DNA from 4 places in the Bradyrhizobium sp. USDA 4449 genome. Region 1 is predicted to be linked to each of the others. Evidence: predicted binding sites of a transcription regulator. Region 1 holds the regulator's gene; each other region holds the start of a gene.
What was found. The regulator LexA, encoded in region 1, represses DNA repair genes until DNA is damaged. The targets are predictions, from matches to a motif close to TGTTCNNNNTGTGTTCNG.
Positions count from the first base shown of each region.

Region 2: ACVIIW_RS21575 (putative DNA modification/repair radical SAM protein) is a predicted target of LexA. The motif match lies at 1,382-1,399, and genes of this name have one in related genera.
Region 3: ACVIIW_RS11955 (DNA recombination protein RmuC) is a predicted target of LexA. The motif match lies at 2,410-2,427, and genes of this name have one in related genera.
Region 4: ACVIIW_RS04515 (ribonuclease T2 family protein) is a predicted target of LexA. The motif match lies at 2,334-2,351, and genes of this name have one in related genera.

Region 1 covers NZ_JBSRYD010000001.1:6,081,097-6,084,960, reverse strand. Annotated here, with positions in the region: gene ACVIIW_RS28455 (ComEC/Rec2 family competence protein) at 1-1,019, shown strand, start outside; gene ACVIIW_RS28450 (hypothetical protein) at 1,030-1,464, opposite strand; gene ACVIIW_RS28445 (hypothetical protein) at 1,658-1,861, opposite strand; gene lexA (transcriptional repressor LexA) at 2,048-2,749, opposite strand; gene ACVIIW_RS28435 (molybdopterin molybdotransferase MoeA) at 2,926-3,864, opposite strand, start outside.
Region 2 covers NZ_JBSRYD010000001.1:4,635,707-4,639,570, reverse strand. Annotated here, with positions in the region: gene ACVIIW_RS21585 (Y-family DNA polymerase) at 1-617, opposite strand, end outside; gene ACVIIW_RS21580 (ImuA family protein) at 514-1,317, opposite strand; gene ACVIIW_RS21575 (putative DNA modification/repair radical SAM protein) at 1,480-2,715, shown strand; gene ACVIIW_RS21570 (UdgX family uracil-DNA binding protein) at 2,715-3,864, shown strand, end outside.
Region 3 covers NZ_JBSRYD010000001.1:2,517,304-2,521,167, forward strand. Annotated here, with positions in the region: gene ACVIIW_RS11950 (AmpG family muropeptide MFS transporter) at 1-980, opposite strand, end outside; gene ACVIIW_RS11955 (DNA recombination protein RmuC) at 1,176-2,378, opposite strand; gene def (peptide deformylase) at 2,549-3,073, shown strand; gene fmt (methionyl-tRNA formyltransferase) at 3,267-3,864, shown strand, end outside.
Region 4 covers NZ_JBSRYD010000001.1:951,504-955,367, reverse strand. Annotated here, with positions in the region: gene ACVIIW_RS04525 (cold-shock protein) at 36-251, opposite strand; gene ACVIIW_RS04520 (23S rRNA (adenine(2030)-N(6))-methyltransferase RlmJ) at 527-1,387, opposite strand; gene ACVIIW_RS04515 (ribonuclease T2 family protein) at 1,576-2,289, opposite strand; gene ACVIIW_RS04510 (hypothetical protein) at 2,408-2,872, opposite strand; gene ACVIIW_RS04505 (hypothetical protein) at 3,055-3,348, shown strand; gene ACVIIW_RS04500 (DUF3617 domain-containing protein) at 3,396-3,864, shown strand, end outside.

The sequences.
Region 1 (3,864 bases):
TCGGGATGCCGAACCTGCTTGCCTCGCCCGATCATTCGACGACGGCGCGGATTGCGCTGTGGGGCGGCCGCGAGATCGCGATGCTGTTCATGGCTTCCATGATCGCGGGGCTTGCGACCACGCCCTATGCCGCCTTCCATTTTCACCGCGTCACGCCCTACGGCGTGCTCGCCAATCTCGGTGCGATGCCCGTCGTCTCGGCGCTGGTGATGCCGGCCGGGCTGTTGGGACTGCTCGCGGCTCCGTTCGGGCTGGACGGCGTGTTCTGGTGGCTGATGGGGATCGGCATCGACTGGATGATTGTGGTCACCCGCTGGGTGGCGGCATTGCCAGGGGCTATCGGCCATGTCGGCGCCTTCGGCACCGCGCCGCTGGTGACGGCGAGCCTGGGGCTTGTCCTGATGGGGCTGTTGCGCACGCCGCTGCGCTGGTCGGGTGCGATCGTGCTTGCGGTCGCAACGATCTGGGCCTTGTCGGTGCGGCAACCCGACATTCTCATTGCCGCCGACGGCCAGAACGTCGCGGTGCGCGGCAAGGATGGGCAGCTGCATCTGATCAGGACGAAGAAGGACAATTTCCTTCTCAAGGAGTGGCTCGCGGCGGACGCCGACCCGCGCGATGCCGCCAGCGCTTCGCTCGGCGACGGCGTGTCGTGCGACGATGCCGGCTGCGTGACGCCGCTTGCCGACGGCCGCATGATTGCGCTGGCGCTGCGCATCGACGCGCTGGCCGACGATTGCAGCCGCGCAGCGCTGGTGGTGACGGCGAGGCCTGCGCCGCCCGATTGCGCTGCAATGGTGATCGATCGGCCGCGTCTGGCGAGCCAGGGCGCGCTTGCGCTGACACAGCGCGGTGACGGTTTTGCGGTTCAGCCGGTGAGAGCGAGGGGCGCAAACCGCTCCTGGTCGCCGGTGGCGCCCGGCGATGCAGATTTCGGCCAAACCCTCAAGCCACGGTCGGCAGCTCCGCGGACCAAAGACGCAACGCCGTCGGAGGCCGACCTTCAGGCCGAGGACTAGAATCGACGCTTCAGCCGATCGGCAGGCGTGGCGGCGTCGTGCGACTGTCGGCGGCCACTTGCGGCTTGTGCTCGCGCTCGCCGAGCGGCTGGGTCACGGGCAGTTGCAGCACGGTTGCGCGCTGGCCTTCGACGAGCTGCGTCACCAGCACGTATTTGCCATCGGGGAATTCGATCGCGTCGTGATGGCGATCGGGAATGTGCGGATCAACCTTGCCGAACTTGCCTACGCGGGAATTGATGGTGCGGGTCCAGATCCACCTGTTGTCGTAGCGGACGTTGTCGGCGAAGGCGAGCTCCGTTCCCGGAAGCAGGCAGACCGCGACCGACATGTCGGCTTCAGAGGCGAAGCCGCGCGTCGAGGTGCCGCGGAACGTTGTCGTGACGATCGTCTCGCCGACTTCTGCGGGACGCGTCGCGACGGCATGCAAGCTATAGTCACACATCGGGTGCTCCTCATCGGGGATAGCAACCCGCGCCTCTGTCCTGGAGGCGCCGGCCTCTATCAGAGTTGAAGCCTGCAAGACTCTGCTTGGTTGTAGGCAAATCTGCGGCTCCGATCCGCGAGCCGCAATCACATTATCTTTCCCGAACGGCTGGGAACAAAGCTTGCCTCCGTGCATTTGGGAGGCTTCGCGCTCAGCGTCCGGCCGGCGCGGACCAGCCGGAATATTGCCAGCCGGGCTGCGCCTGTTGCTCGATGGCGTTGCGGGCATCGCGGATCTGCGCGCTCGTCGCCTGCGGCACCTTGCCGAGGCGATGCTGCGCATGCGCAGCAAAGGCGTGCGATCCGGACGCTGTGATCAGCGTCATCGTGACGGTGCTCAGGATGATCTTGCCCATCATTCTCTCCTCAGTCTCCCTGGAGGCCCATCGAAGCGAGTGTGCTTCGTTGCGGCATGCCGGGGATGTAGGGCTGGAGAGGTGGCGGGATAATCTGTGCAGAACCAGAAAGTCTATCCAGCCGGAGCGGACAATCGTCCGCTCCAATCGTTGATCGCAGTCACCGATCGCGCGAGAACGTGGCGCTCAGTACTTGCGATAGAGACCGATCAGCTTGCCCTGGATCTTGACCCGGTTGGGGGGCAGGATGCGGACCTCATAGGCGGCATTCGCTGGCTCGAGCGCGATCGAGGCGCCGCGGCGACGGAAGCGCTTCAAGGTGGCTTCCTCGTCGTCGATCAGGGCGACGACGATGTCGCCAGTGTCGCAGCTCTCGTTGCGCTGGATGAGGGCCATGTCGCCGTCGAGGATGCCGGCGTCCACCATGGAATCGCCGCGCACTTCGAGCGCATAGTGCTCGCCCGCGCCGAGCATGTCGGGCGGAACGCTGATAGTGTGGCTGCGGGTCTGCAAGGCTTCGATCGGCGTACCGGCCGCGATCCGGCCCATGACGGGCACCGCGACGGGACGCTCGCCCTCATCCGCCGGCGGGCTCGACGTCATGCGCACCTTGCCGAGGTTGCCCTCGATGACGCTCGGGGTGAAGCCGCGGCGACTGCCGGCGGCGGCCTGGAGCTCGGGCAGCTTGATCACCTCGATCGCGCGGGCGCGGTTGGGCAGACGGCGGATGAAGCCGCGCTCCTCGAGCGCAGTGATCAGGCGGTGGATGCCCGATTTCGAGCGCAGATCGAGCGCGTCCTTCATCTCGTCGAAGGAGGGCGGCACGCCGCTTTCCTTCAGCCGCTCGCTGATGAACCGCAGGAGCTCGTATTGTTTGCGCGTTAACATCTCGACCAAAATCCCCCTGGTGATGTCATTCAATTCCGAGACGCTGAATTCAGCCATAAGCCGCTACATGCTCGAAACAAATCATGAACGGACACTATATGTTCGATACATGTTCCGCAACTGCTTAATTTACCGTGAACGCGACCAAGTTCGCGGAACGCACGCGAACGAAGCGGTCAGACGGGCAGCCGCAGCACCTCGCAAGCGGTGCCTGCTTCGGCCTTCGGCGCGAACGGTGCGCGCACGAGAAGTGCCTGTGCCGCAGCCAGATTCGAAAGCAACGAGGAGTCCTGATGATCGACGGGAACGGCGACCAGCGTGCCGTCGTCACGCTCTGCCAGCCGCGCGCGCAGATAATCTTCGCGCTGATCGTTGGCGCCGACATCGCGGCCGAGCACGGCGCGCTCGCGGCGATGATGAACCGCCGAACGCCCCGACAGCGCGCGAATCAGCGGGACCAGAAACAGGAAAGCGCAAACGTAGGATGATACGGGATTGCCGGGCAGGCCGATCACGCGCATCGATCCCAGTTGCCCGTTCATCATGGGCTTGCCCGGTCGCATCGCGATCTTCCAGAACGCCATCGAGATACCTTCGTCCCTCAGTGCCTGTTGCACCAGATCGTGGTCGCCCACCGAGGCACCGCCGGTCGTGATCAGGATGTCGGCGCCGCTCTCGCGCGCGCGGCGGATGCCCGATGTGGTGGCGGCAAGCGTATCGGCCGCGACCCCGAGATCGATCGTGTCGGCACCTTCGCTGCGAGCCAGAGCATGAAGGGCATAGCCATTGGAATAGACGATCTGGCCGTGGCCGGGCGTCGAGCCCGGCATCACCAGCTCATCGCCGGTGGCGAGGATTGCGACCGTCGGCCGGCGGCGGACCGCGAGTTGCGGATGGTTCATCCCGGCGGCGAGTGCGAGGTCGCGCTCCGTGAGCCGCGTGCCGCTGCGCAGGAGCACGTCGCCCTCGCGGAAGTCGATGCCGGCCGGGCGGATGTGTCGTCCGGTGATGGCGGCTTCCTTGATCGTGATGCACTCGCCGTCGGCGACGGTGTCCTCCTGGATCACCACGGCATCCGCGTTATCGGGAACGACGCCACCGGTGAAGATCCGCAC
Region 2 (3,864 bases), 1.4 Mb from region 1:
GTCTTCAGTCCGGCGCGGCGTAGGCCGGTGGTGATCGTCTCCTCCGCACCGAGCGCGGACACCGGAAACCGGTCGATTGCCGCCGCTTCCCCACCGTCGGCAACGATGATCCCGGAGCCCTGCCGCGTCAGTGTGCGCGCGCAGACCGAGGTGCCGGCGATCGCCGCGCTGACGGCAAAGCCTTGTCGGCCGAGCGCCCGGACCAGCGTCTGCAACAGCGCAGCCTCGCCGCCGAACAGATGCGCGCAGCCGGTGATGTCGAGGAACAACCCGTGCGGCGGATCGAGCGCCACCAGCGGCGTGAAGCGATCGCACCAATCGGCGATGTCGCTGAGCGTTTTCGCATCGGCCACGACATCGGCGTCGAACACTTTCAAATCCGGGCACATCGCCCGGGCATTCGCCAGCGGCTGACCAATATGCAACCCGAAGCGCTCGGCGGTTTCATCCAGTGCGTGGATCACCAGCGCATTGTTGTCCTTGATGACAACGATGCTCGGACCATTATTATTTTTACCCAGCCCGGCGCTGCTGAAAAACCGCTGGATCCGGTCGATGGGCAGGCGCGGCAGCCACAGGCTGAGAATACGCCGACGGTTCACTGAACTGGCACTCATCACACTTCCATTCCATGATCCACCGGCCACACGGGCCATGACGATTGCGCAACAGCTCGACATCGAAGCGCGGCGCCCCCCAGACGTCCCAAGGCGCCGCAGGCATTGAAGCCGATCCCGGCGGCGAATGCGCCGCGCGCAGCATCCATCGCGTCTCCGCTGTCGAGGGCAACGGTTGTGCTGCCATCCGCAGCAACAAACCGGTAACGCCGGATGATTGCGCGGCGAGCGTCAGCTTGCGGCTCGCGACGAGATCGAACTGCCTCGTCTCGCCCCAGAGCTCGAGCACGACGGCGCCGAGCGCATCGCAGGCGAGCGCATCGGCCGAGGTCCGCAGCGCGCTCTCCACATCGGCCGCGCGCACCATAACCACGCGGCGTGGATCGAGCCCGAGCTCGGCGAGCCCGCTCATCGACAGCGCGCCGGTTTCGAGTTCCGAAAAATCCTGCCGCACCCACAGCAGCGGCCGCTGCACCGTGACGCGACCCGCCAGCGCGGTGACAAAACCGGTCGCGGCCGCACCCTGACGCCCTTCGCAAAACACCTCATGGACCGCCGCGCGCGCGAGGCCGCCTTTCAGCGCGCGATCGACCTCGCTGTGACCGAGCGCGACACGATCGTGATGATGCACGACCTCCGCCGTCTCGATCCGCTCGATCTGGCTGCGCAAGGTCGCAAGCGCGCTCATGCGTGCGTTCATGCTCGCCGCTCCTCAGAGGTGATTGCCGGTGGCTCTCAAAAGAGAAACCAACGGCTGGCTTATTTGTTCATGGTATGTTCTAATATAAAGCTAACGGCAGCCGAAGAGTCAAATCGAATTGCGTTCGATCGAATTCATGAGCCAAATCAAAGGGATTCCGGAATGGACGTACAACGCAAGCTGGAAATTCTCGCGGACGCCGCCAAGTACGATGCCTCCTGCGCCTCCAGCGGCACCGAGAAGCGGGATTCCAGCGACGGCAAGGGCATGGGCTCGACCGCGCCCGGCATGGGCATCTGCCATTCCTACGCGCCGGATGGACGCTGCATCTCCCTGCTCAAGGTGCTGCTGACCAATGCCTGCAATTACGATTGCCTCTATTGCGTCAACCGCGCTTCCTCCAACGTGCCGCGCGCCCGCTTCACCATCGATGAAGTGGTCAAGCTGACGCTCGATTTCTACCGGCGCAATTACATCGAGGGCCTGTTTCTCTCCTCCGGCATCATCCGCAGCCCCGACTACACCATGGAGCAAGTGGTCAGTGTCGCGCGAAAACTGCGCGAGGACCATCACTTCCGCGGCTACATCCATCTCAAGACCATTCCGGAAGCCGACGATGCGCTGATCGCGGAAGCCGGCAAATATGCCGACCGTCTCTCCATCAATATCGAAATGCCCGAGGCGACAAGCCTGCAGCAATTCGCGCCGGAGAAGGACGTACGTGCGATCCGCCGCACCATGGGCCGATTGCGGCTGAAGCTCGACGAAGCCGAGGAAAATCGCCGCGCGAAGACAAGGACAAGACCGCAGCGCTTCGCACCGGCCGGCCAAAGCACGCAGATGATCGTCGGCGCCGACGGCGCGAACGATCACACCATCCTCCACACCAGCGCCAATCTCTATGGATCCTACAGGCTCAGGCGCGTCTATTACTCCGCCTTCAGCCCGATCCCCGATGCGAGCCGCGCATTGCCTCTGGTCCAGCCGCCGCTGCTGCGTGAGCACCGGCTCTACCAGGCCGACTGGCTGATGCGATTCTACGGCTTCGACGTCGGTGAGATCGTCGACGAGACCGCGATGCTGCCGCTCGACATCGATCCAAAGCTCGCCTGGGCGCTACGGCATCGCGACCGCTTTCCGCTCGACGTCAACAGCGCCAGCCGCGAGCAGCTGCTGCGCGTGCCGGGTTTCGGCACCAGGGCGGTCGAGCGCATCATCGCGACGCGGCGCACCACCACGATCCGCCTGTCCGATCTCGCGCGGCTGCACGTGCCCAAGCACAAGGCGCTGCCGTTCATCGTCCTCAGCGATCACCGGCCCTCCTCGCAACGCCTGGACGAGGCGCGGTTGATCGAACGGTTCAAGCCGAAAGCAACGCAATTGGGGTTTGGCTTCTGATGCAGTTCATTGTCCTCGACACCGAGACCGATTTCGGCGGCTGGCGCAAAGCTGCTCGCACGCTCGTGCTTCATCACGTGGCGCCCGCCGATGTCACCTGGGCCGTGCGGGGTGGCGAAGCTGAGCTGTTCGCGCCGCCCGCGCCCTCTCCGATTCTCGAGGTGAACGACGGCACTTTCAGCGTATCAGCAAAATTCATCGAGCTGGCGAAAGCGGCAATCCTGCACCGCGACGGCGAGCGTTTTGCGATCCTCTATCGCCTGCTCTGGCGATTGAAGGACAATCACGACCTCATCGAAGTCGCGATGGATACCGACGTCGCGTTGGTCACGGCCATGGCGAGAGCTGTTCATCGCGACGAGCACAAGATGCACGCCTTCGTTCGTTTTCGCGAAATCGGACGCGAGCGTGCCGCCCATTACGTCGCCTGGTTCGAGCCGGAGCATCATATCGTCGAGCTCGCCGCGCCGTTTTTCGCGCGCCGCTTTGCCGACATGCCGTGGTCGATTTTGACGCCCGATCTCTGCGCGCATTGGGATGGCCACGCGCTTTCGTTCACGCCGGGCGCGAGCAAGAACGAAGCACGGGGCGAAGACCGGCTGGAGGAAACCTGGCGGCGTTACTACGCCAGCATCTTCAATCCGGCGCGGTTGAAGGTGAAGGCGATGCAGGCGGAGATGCCGAAGAAATACTGGAGGAACCTGCCCGAGGCTTCGATCATTAAACCCCTGATCGAGGACGCCGAACGCATGACCGGCGCCATGATCGCCAACGCCGCAACGGATCCGCACAAGCCCCAGAAGCGGCCGGAGGCCCCGATGAGCCGCAAACACGCCGCCAATGTTCTCGATGCACTTCGCGAGGAGGCCGGCCATTGCCGCGCCTGCCCGCTCTACAAGGACGCGACACAGACCGTGTTCGGCGAAGGCCCCAAGAGCGCCACCATCATGCTGGTCGGCGAGCAGCCCGGCGACAAGGAAGACCTTTCCGGCCATCCCTTCGTCGGGCCGGCCGGACAGATGCTCGATCGCGCGCTGGAGGAGGCCGGCGTCGACCGCAGGAAGGTCTATGTCACCAACGCGGTCAAACACTTCAAATTCGTGCCGCGCGGAAAAATCCGCCTGCACCAGAAGCCGAACACGTCCGAGA
Region 3 (3,864 bases), 3.6 Mb from region 1:
GTCGCCAGCGAGTAACGCCGCGCGACAAAGCCGCCGGCAAAGCCGCCGATCAGGGTTGCAGCGAGGCCGACGCCTTTCACGATTGCCGCATAGTCATTGCGGGTGAAGCCGAGGTCGATCACGAACGGCGCGGTCATGGTGCCGGAGAACGCGTCGGTGAACTTGAACAGCACGACGAAGGCAAGCGCGGCGAGCGCGTCCTTGCGCGACAGGAATTCGGAGAAGGCACCGATCGCCGCGTGCAGCACGCGCGTGAACGCGGTCTCTTCGTGCGTTGCGGCTTCCGCCTGCACTGATTTTTCGGGCTCGGTCGCGGCGAGAGCCGTGATGGTCCCGATCAGCACCATCGCCGCCATCACCACATAGCCCCACATCCACGCCGATGCGCGGGGAATGCCGGTCCCTTCGAAGCCGGACACGATGAACAGCGCGCCGGCGGTCGAGACCAGCATGCCGATGCGATAGGCGGCGACATAGGCCGCCATGCCGGCCGCCTGTTCGCTTTCAGGCAGGCTCTCGACGCGGAAGGCGTCGACCACGATGTCCTGCGTCGACGACGTCGTCGCCACCAGCAGCGCGCCAAGCGCGACGAAGAATGGCGAGCTTGCAGGATCGGTCATTGCCAGCAGCAGAATCGCCACGATCAACAATATCTGCGAGAACAGCAACCAACCGCGCCGCCGCCCGAAGGCTTGCGTGAACAGCGGCACATGCAGCGCATCCACCAGCGGCGCCCACAGGAACTTCAGCGTGTAGGGCGTGCCGACCAGCGCAAACAGCCCGATGGTCTTGAGATCGACGCCAGCCTCGCGCATCCACACCAGCAGCGTCGAGCCCGACAGCGCCAGCGGCAGCCCCGACGAAAAGCCGAGGAACAGCACGATCAGCACCCGCGGTTGCAGGTACACGGCGAGGCTGTCGCGCCATGAAGTCGCAGGGGCATCGGTGCCGGCGGGGGACGTCGCGTCGGGTGCGGTCATGGGGAGGTGTTAGCAGATTCTGGGGGCGCGAGGGACTGTCGTTGCCACGGCCACAAACGAGGTGTCGTCGCCTTCTCCGCTGTCATCTTCCGCGAAGGCGGACGATCCAGTAATCACCAGCGTTTCGGTTCAATCACGGCTGCCGCAGCGTACTGGATACCCCGCCTTGGCGGGGCATGACAGTGTGCCCTGAGGTCACTCCCCCGCCTGGAGCTTCCGCGGAAACAGCTCGCCAGCGCCCGTCGCCAACAGCCGCGGGCCCTCCGCCGGCGCATCGCTCTTGCTGAAATCGAGTTCCTCGATCCGTCCCGCCCGCTTTTCGATCTTGTCGGCGGAGATCAGGATCTGGCGGACGTCCTCGTTGGCGTCGGCAAAATGCTTCTGCAGCTTCAGCACGCGGTCGCGCAGGCGACCGAGATCGTCGCCGAGCTTGATCACCTCGGTCTGGATCTGGTCGGCGGCATCGCGCATCCGCGCGTCCTTCATGATCTGCTGCATCACCTGGATCGCGAGCATCAGCAGCGAGGGCGAGACCAGCACGACCTTGGCGCGATAGGCCTTCTGGATCACGTCGTCGAAGCCGTCATGGATCTCGGCGTAGACCGATTCCGACGGCACGAACATCAGCGCCATCTCCTGGGTCTCGCCGGGGACGAGGTATTTTTCGGCGATGTCGCTGACATGTTTCATCACGTCGCCGCGCAGCCGCTGCGTGGCAGTGCGTCGCTCCTCGTCGGTGCGGGCGTCGTGCAGCGCGGTCATCGCTTCCAGCGGGAATTTCGCGTCGATGCAGAGCGGGCGCTGGTCGGGCAGGAAGACGACGCAGTCGGGCCGTTTTCCCGTCGAGAGCGTGAACTGGAACTCGTAAGCGCCCTTCGGCAGGCCGTCCTGGACGATCGCCTCCATCCGCGCCTGGCCGAAGGCGCCGCGCGACTGCTTGTTGGCGAGCACGTCGCGCAAGGTCGTCACCTGCGTGGTCAGGTCGGTGAGGTTCTTGTGCGCGCTGTCGATGATGCCGAGCCGCTCGTGCAGCGCGCGCAGGCTCTCCATGGTGTTGCGGGTCGAGTGTTCCATCGACTGGCCGACGCGATGGGTCACCGAATCCAGCCGCTCGTTGACGGCCCGCGCCATCTCGGCCTGGCGTCCAGCCAGCGCCTCCGTCATGGCGTCGACCCGGCCGGAGGCCTCAGCTTGGGCGTGCAGCACCTGGGCGAGCCGCTCCTCGAGCTCGTCGGCCCGGATCGCCCCCGCCATCGCCAGTTCCGCGCCGCGACGCCCGGATCTGGCGACCACGACGGCAATCACCACCAGCAGGATGAGGACGAGGGTGCCGAAGCCGATCAGCGCATCGAACCCGCGCACCGGCCAGTCGCCCAGCATGAAAATGATCTCGTTCATGCCTGTCCTTCTAGCCGATTCGCGACGGGCCACGAACGAATAGCGAACATTTACGTTGATCGATCCCTCATTTTTTATGGTTAACCAAAGGTGAAGTTTATGGTTAGCGGAGGGTTAACGCGTTCCCGGCCGCATTGACCCGATGTCGCGCGCGGCTTAAATCGCCCGGCATGGCCCTCAGAGAAATCATCATCCTGCCCGACAAGCAGCTGCGTCTGGTCTCCAAGCCGATCGAGAAGGTCACGGCGGAGATCCGCAAGCTTGCCGACGACATGTTCGAGACGATGTATGACGCGCCCGGCATTGGCTTGGCGGCGATCCAGATCGCGCAACCGCTGCGGCTGATCACGATGGATCTCGCCAAGCCCAACCAGGACGGGGAGACCAAGCCGGAGCCGCGCGTCTTCATCAATCCGGAGATCATCGCCTCGTCTGAAGACCTGTCGGTCTACGAGGAAGGTTGCCTGTCGATTCCCGAATATTACGAGGAGGTCGAACGTCCCGCGAAAGTGCGTGTGCGCTTCACGGACCTCGACGGCAAGCTGCACGAGGAGGACGCCGAAGGCCTCTACGCCACCTGCATCCAGCACGAAATCGACCATCTCAATGGCGTGTTGTTCGTCGACTATCTCTCGAAGCTCAAGCGCGACCGCGTGATGAAGAAGTTCGAGAAAGCCGCCAAGCGCGCGGAGTAGAGTTTTTGGTGCTGCGCCACACTCCCCTGGGCTCCCTCCCCCCTTGTGGGGGAGGGCGGGGGAGAGGGGTAGCCGAGGAAATGGTCTAACGGGGAAGAAGAACCAGTCCGCACTCTCGTCGTGAGAGCGCGTCGTGTGGCACCCCCCTCCCTAGCCTTCCCCCACTGGGGAGGGAACGTACAGAGTCCCTGTCATGCCCCTTCGCCTGATTTTCATGGGCACGCCCGATTTCTCCGTGCCGACGCTGCTCGAACTGGTCGCGCATGGCCACGAGATCGTGGCCGTCTATACGCGCGCGCCGAAGCCGGGCGGCCGGCGCGGGCTGCAATTGCAGCCGACGCCCGTTGAAGAGGCCGCGCGAAAACTCGGTGTGCCGGTGCTGACACCGAGGACGTTGAAGACCCAGGAAGCGCTGGACGAATTCAGCGCCTTTGACGCCGACGCCGCCGTCGTCGTCGCCTATGGCATGATCCTGCCGCAGGCGATCCTCGATGCGCCGAAGCTCGGCTGTTACAACCTTCACGCCTCGCTGCTGCCGCGCTGGCGCGGCGCCGCGCCGATCAACCGCGCGATCATGGCCGGCGATGCCGAGAGCGGCGTGATGGTGATGAAGATGGATGTCGGCCTCGATACCGGCGATGTCGCCATGGCCGAGCGTCTCGCGATTTCAGACAACATGACTGCGCTGGATCTGCATGATCGCCTTTCCCGGCTGGGCGCCGATCTGATGGTGCGCGCCATGGCCGCCCTTGACCGCGGCGGCCTCCAGCTGAAAAAGCAGAGCGAAGAGG
Region 4 (3,864 bases), 5.1 Mb from region 1:
GACTTTTTTGCGCCAGCTTTGTTGGAGCAGGTGCCTTACGAAAGGATCACGAGATTGACCGCTTTCGGGCCCTTCCCCTTCTTGTCCGGTTCAACTTCGAACGTGATACGCTGTCCTTCGGCAAGGTCCTTCAGTCCCGCCCGCTCCACAGCAGTGATGTGAACGAAGACGTCGCGACCGCCGTCGTCCGGCTTGATAAAGCCGTAGCCGCGCTCGCCATTGAAGAACTTGACCGTTCCCGTATTGGCCATCGGGAAACTCCCCCTCATTGCTCCTCCGTCGCAAGCAGACACGCGTCGCGACATGACCGGGCATTACGAAGCCCGGGAGAGCTGGCCATCCTTGGGCAGACCCATCGGTCCGTCCGGATCTTTCTTAGGGCCTTCACTCCGCCGCAACCATTCGCGGAAGCGGAACGTAAAGCCAGTCACAGAAACAGCATAATACGGTTCTTTGCAGATTGACTACCGCTCCTGCATATTTTTCCCAAAGATCACGGTGCCTTACGTCGTGGGTACCTCCTAATTTACGCCTTGGGTACCTCTAATCGGAATCTGGCAGCTCCGCCTTGGCCGAGCGGCATTTCCAATTCGGGCAGAATCGTCTTGAGCTCGCTTTGCAGCGTGTACGGCGGATTGACGATCAGGAGCCCGGTCGAGGTGAGGGCGGCGCCGTCGGCCTGCGGCGCGACGCTGAATTCGAGGCGGAGACATTTCCCGGGAGTCTTTGCGGCAGCTGCGGTGCGAGCCACGAGTTGCGCCAGCGTGTCGGTGGCGCGCCGGCTCTTGGCGGGATACCAGATTACATAGATACCGGTCGGCCATTTCGCGAAGGCGGTGGAGAAGGCCTCGCCCAGCCGCTGGAACTCGTCTTTGGCCTCGAAGGGCGGATCGATCAGCACGAGCCCGCGCCGCTCCTTCGGCGGGACGAAAGCCGGCAGCGCCATCCAGCCGTCGAGATCGACCACGCGCGCCTGTTCGTCGCGCCGCAACGCGTCGATCAGCGTCTTGCGCGCCTTCGGCTCGAGCTCGCAGGCCACCAGCCGGTCCTGCGGCCGCATCAGCGCGCGTGCGATCAGCGGCGAGCCCGGGTAAGCCTTGAGCTCACCCTTCGGGTTGAAGGCCCGGACGATGTCCATGTACGGCTTGGTCAGCGCGACGCTCTCGTTCGAGAGGCGCGCCTGCATCAGTCGCGCGATGCCGGTCAGCCACTCGCCGCTGCGGCGCGCCTCGTCGCTGTCGAGATCATAGAGCCCGGCACCCGCATGGGTGTCGATGACGCGGAAGGCGGCTGGCTTGTCCTGCAGATAAGTCAGGATGCGTGCCAGCACGATGTGCTTGATGACGTCGGCAAAATTCCCGGCATGAAAGGCGTGGCGATAGTTCATGCAAGAGCACTACGCCACGCGGCGGCTTGAGCAAAGAGGCAAGCGCGAGTGTCCCGGACGCGTGGCAGCGTGCAACGCTGCTGCGCAGAGCCGGCTCCCAGGGGCTTGGGATTCCCATGCAGCGCGGCCCGGCTCTGCAGCGCATCGTCGAAGAGAAACTGCGCTGCGTCGGGGCACGAATGCCTGATCTAACCGCCCCTGATCGGCGGCATCGTCACCTGGTCGCGGCGGCAGGAGCGGCGTTCGAGCTCCTCGCAGGCGCGGAACTGCAGGTCCTTGCTGAGGCAGATGCGGACTTCGGACAACCGCGTCCGGTTGCAGGTGATCGAGATGGCCGCATTGCTCAAACCGGGATTGGCCTTGATGAAGGCTTCTTCCACCTCGCCCGGCGCCACCGTCTTGGCCTCCGACAGCTCGAGATATTCGGCCGGGATCTTGATCGCGGCGCGCGCCTTGCGAATGGTCTCGAAATAGGTGCGGTCGGTGAGCCCTGAGCAGGTGCCGTGCTTGTCCCATTCATTGAAGATCAATCCTGGCGCCGGCATCAAATCGAGCATCGAAGAGACGATGCTGCGGTTCAGCCGCGGCGACGGCCGCTGGCAATATTCCGGAAAGCCGCTCTCATATTGCGGCCAGAGCCCGTGAACCACGAAGGAATAAGGCCGTCCCTCGCACTGAATGTTGGAGCGCCCGCCGCCGCGGCCGCGCTCGGCCGCTTCCTCGCAGAAGGACGGCGACCACGACAGCGACAGCACGTAGAAGTCGAATTCACCGGGTGTGTTCTGTCGCTTGTCCTGCGCCTTTGCACCGTCGACGAGCGAGATCAGCCCGGCGGCAAGGGTCAGGGGGAGGGTCAGCGAAATCACGAGACGGAAGAACGAATGCAATCTAAAATGAAACATGGTGACGCCCCTCAACTAGACTGTGCAGAAGCCTAGCAGGCAACGAGAACATTTCAAGAACAAAATTCCGGCGCCGGATGATCCGGTGGCTCGATGAGCCCGAATCAGGGCCTTCGGCTCAGGGCTTGGCTGCGCGGCAGGACGGGTTGTACGCCCAGTTGCGGTCGAGCCCGACCACGCACCATTCGACGCCCTGACCATATCCGGCAAAGCCGCCATCCTCGATGATCGAGAAGTGCACCCTGCGCACCTTGCCGTCAGTCAGCATGGCCTCGCCGGTGCAGAAGCGGCGCGGAATGTTGTCCGAAGCCCAGGGCCGGAAAGCGGTCTCGTGAACGTTGGCGAAGCCCGTGATTTGCAAGGGCGAATTCCAGAACGAGCTTTCCTTCTCCCAGAACTGGCTCGAGATCGTCGGCAGCGCCTTGTCGCATTCGGCGACATTGCCGTCATACCGCGGCCCGCTCAGCCAGAAATTCAGCTCCAGCGGATTGGCGGCCTTGGCCTCGGTGAGCGACAGCGCCCCGAACACGAGGCCGAGAACGGCGGCTAAGCGAAGCGATTTCGGGGAGGTCGAGGCGCGCATGGGCAATCCAGACAGCATGATCTGCGAAGGTCAGACGGTGCCGCGAAGGGCGGGGGAGGTCAAGTGCAGCGCGGCAACACTCGGGCAGGAGTTGATCACAACGTCGCATTCGACAGGCCTTCGGTTCTTTCCACCGCCGCGCCGGCAACGTAAACTGCCGGCAATCAATCGGAGTGACGGGAATGCGAATCATTGCGGCCGCGGGCCTTCTTGCCTTGGGTATGATGGCGAGCCAGTCGGCGCGCGCCGACATCCTCCCGGTGCCGCCTTTCAAGGGCAACGACACCGGCGGCATCATCGCTTATTCGATGGCGACCCAGGTCGATGCGCGCCAGGTCGCGGTCGATCACTGCGCGCAGTACGGCAAGGTGGTGAAATTCCTCGCGGTGCAGGCCTATCAGGGCGGTTACATCTCGTTCGCCTGTCGTTGGGTGCCCTACGGCGCCGCCGATCGGCCGATCCGCACCCTCTACTGAGGCGTTTCGGAACGGCGAGCCTCGACATCTCAGCCGGGAGTTCTGCCATGACGCGCAAGCTTGCTTTGCTCGGATCAGTCGCTTGTCTCGTGCTGTCGGCGGGCAGCGCCGTCGCTGACGACCTGCCGGTGCGCAAGGCAGGCCTCTGGGAAATGAAAATGGTCAGGACCGGCTCTGCGATGCCGGAAATGACCATGCAGCATTGCACCGATGAGGCTGTCGACAAGGAGATGAGCAACAACATCTCGCCGATGGCCAAGCAGGTCTGCTCCAAGCAAGACGTCAAGAAGACGGCCACCGGCTATGTCAGCGATTCCGAGTGCAGCGTCGCCGGCATGTCCACGACCTCGCACGCCGAGATCACAGGCGACTTCAATTCGGCCTACACGGTGAAGACCTCGTCACATGCGCAGGGCGGTGCCGCCGGTACCGCAGGGCGCGACACCACCATGACGCTGGAGGCCAAATGGCTTGGCGCATGCAAGGCGGACCAGAAGCCCGGCGACATCGTGATGC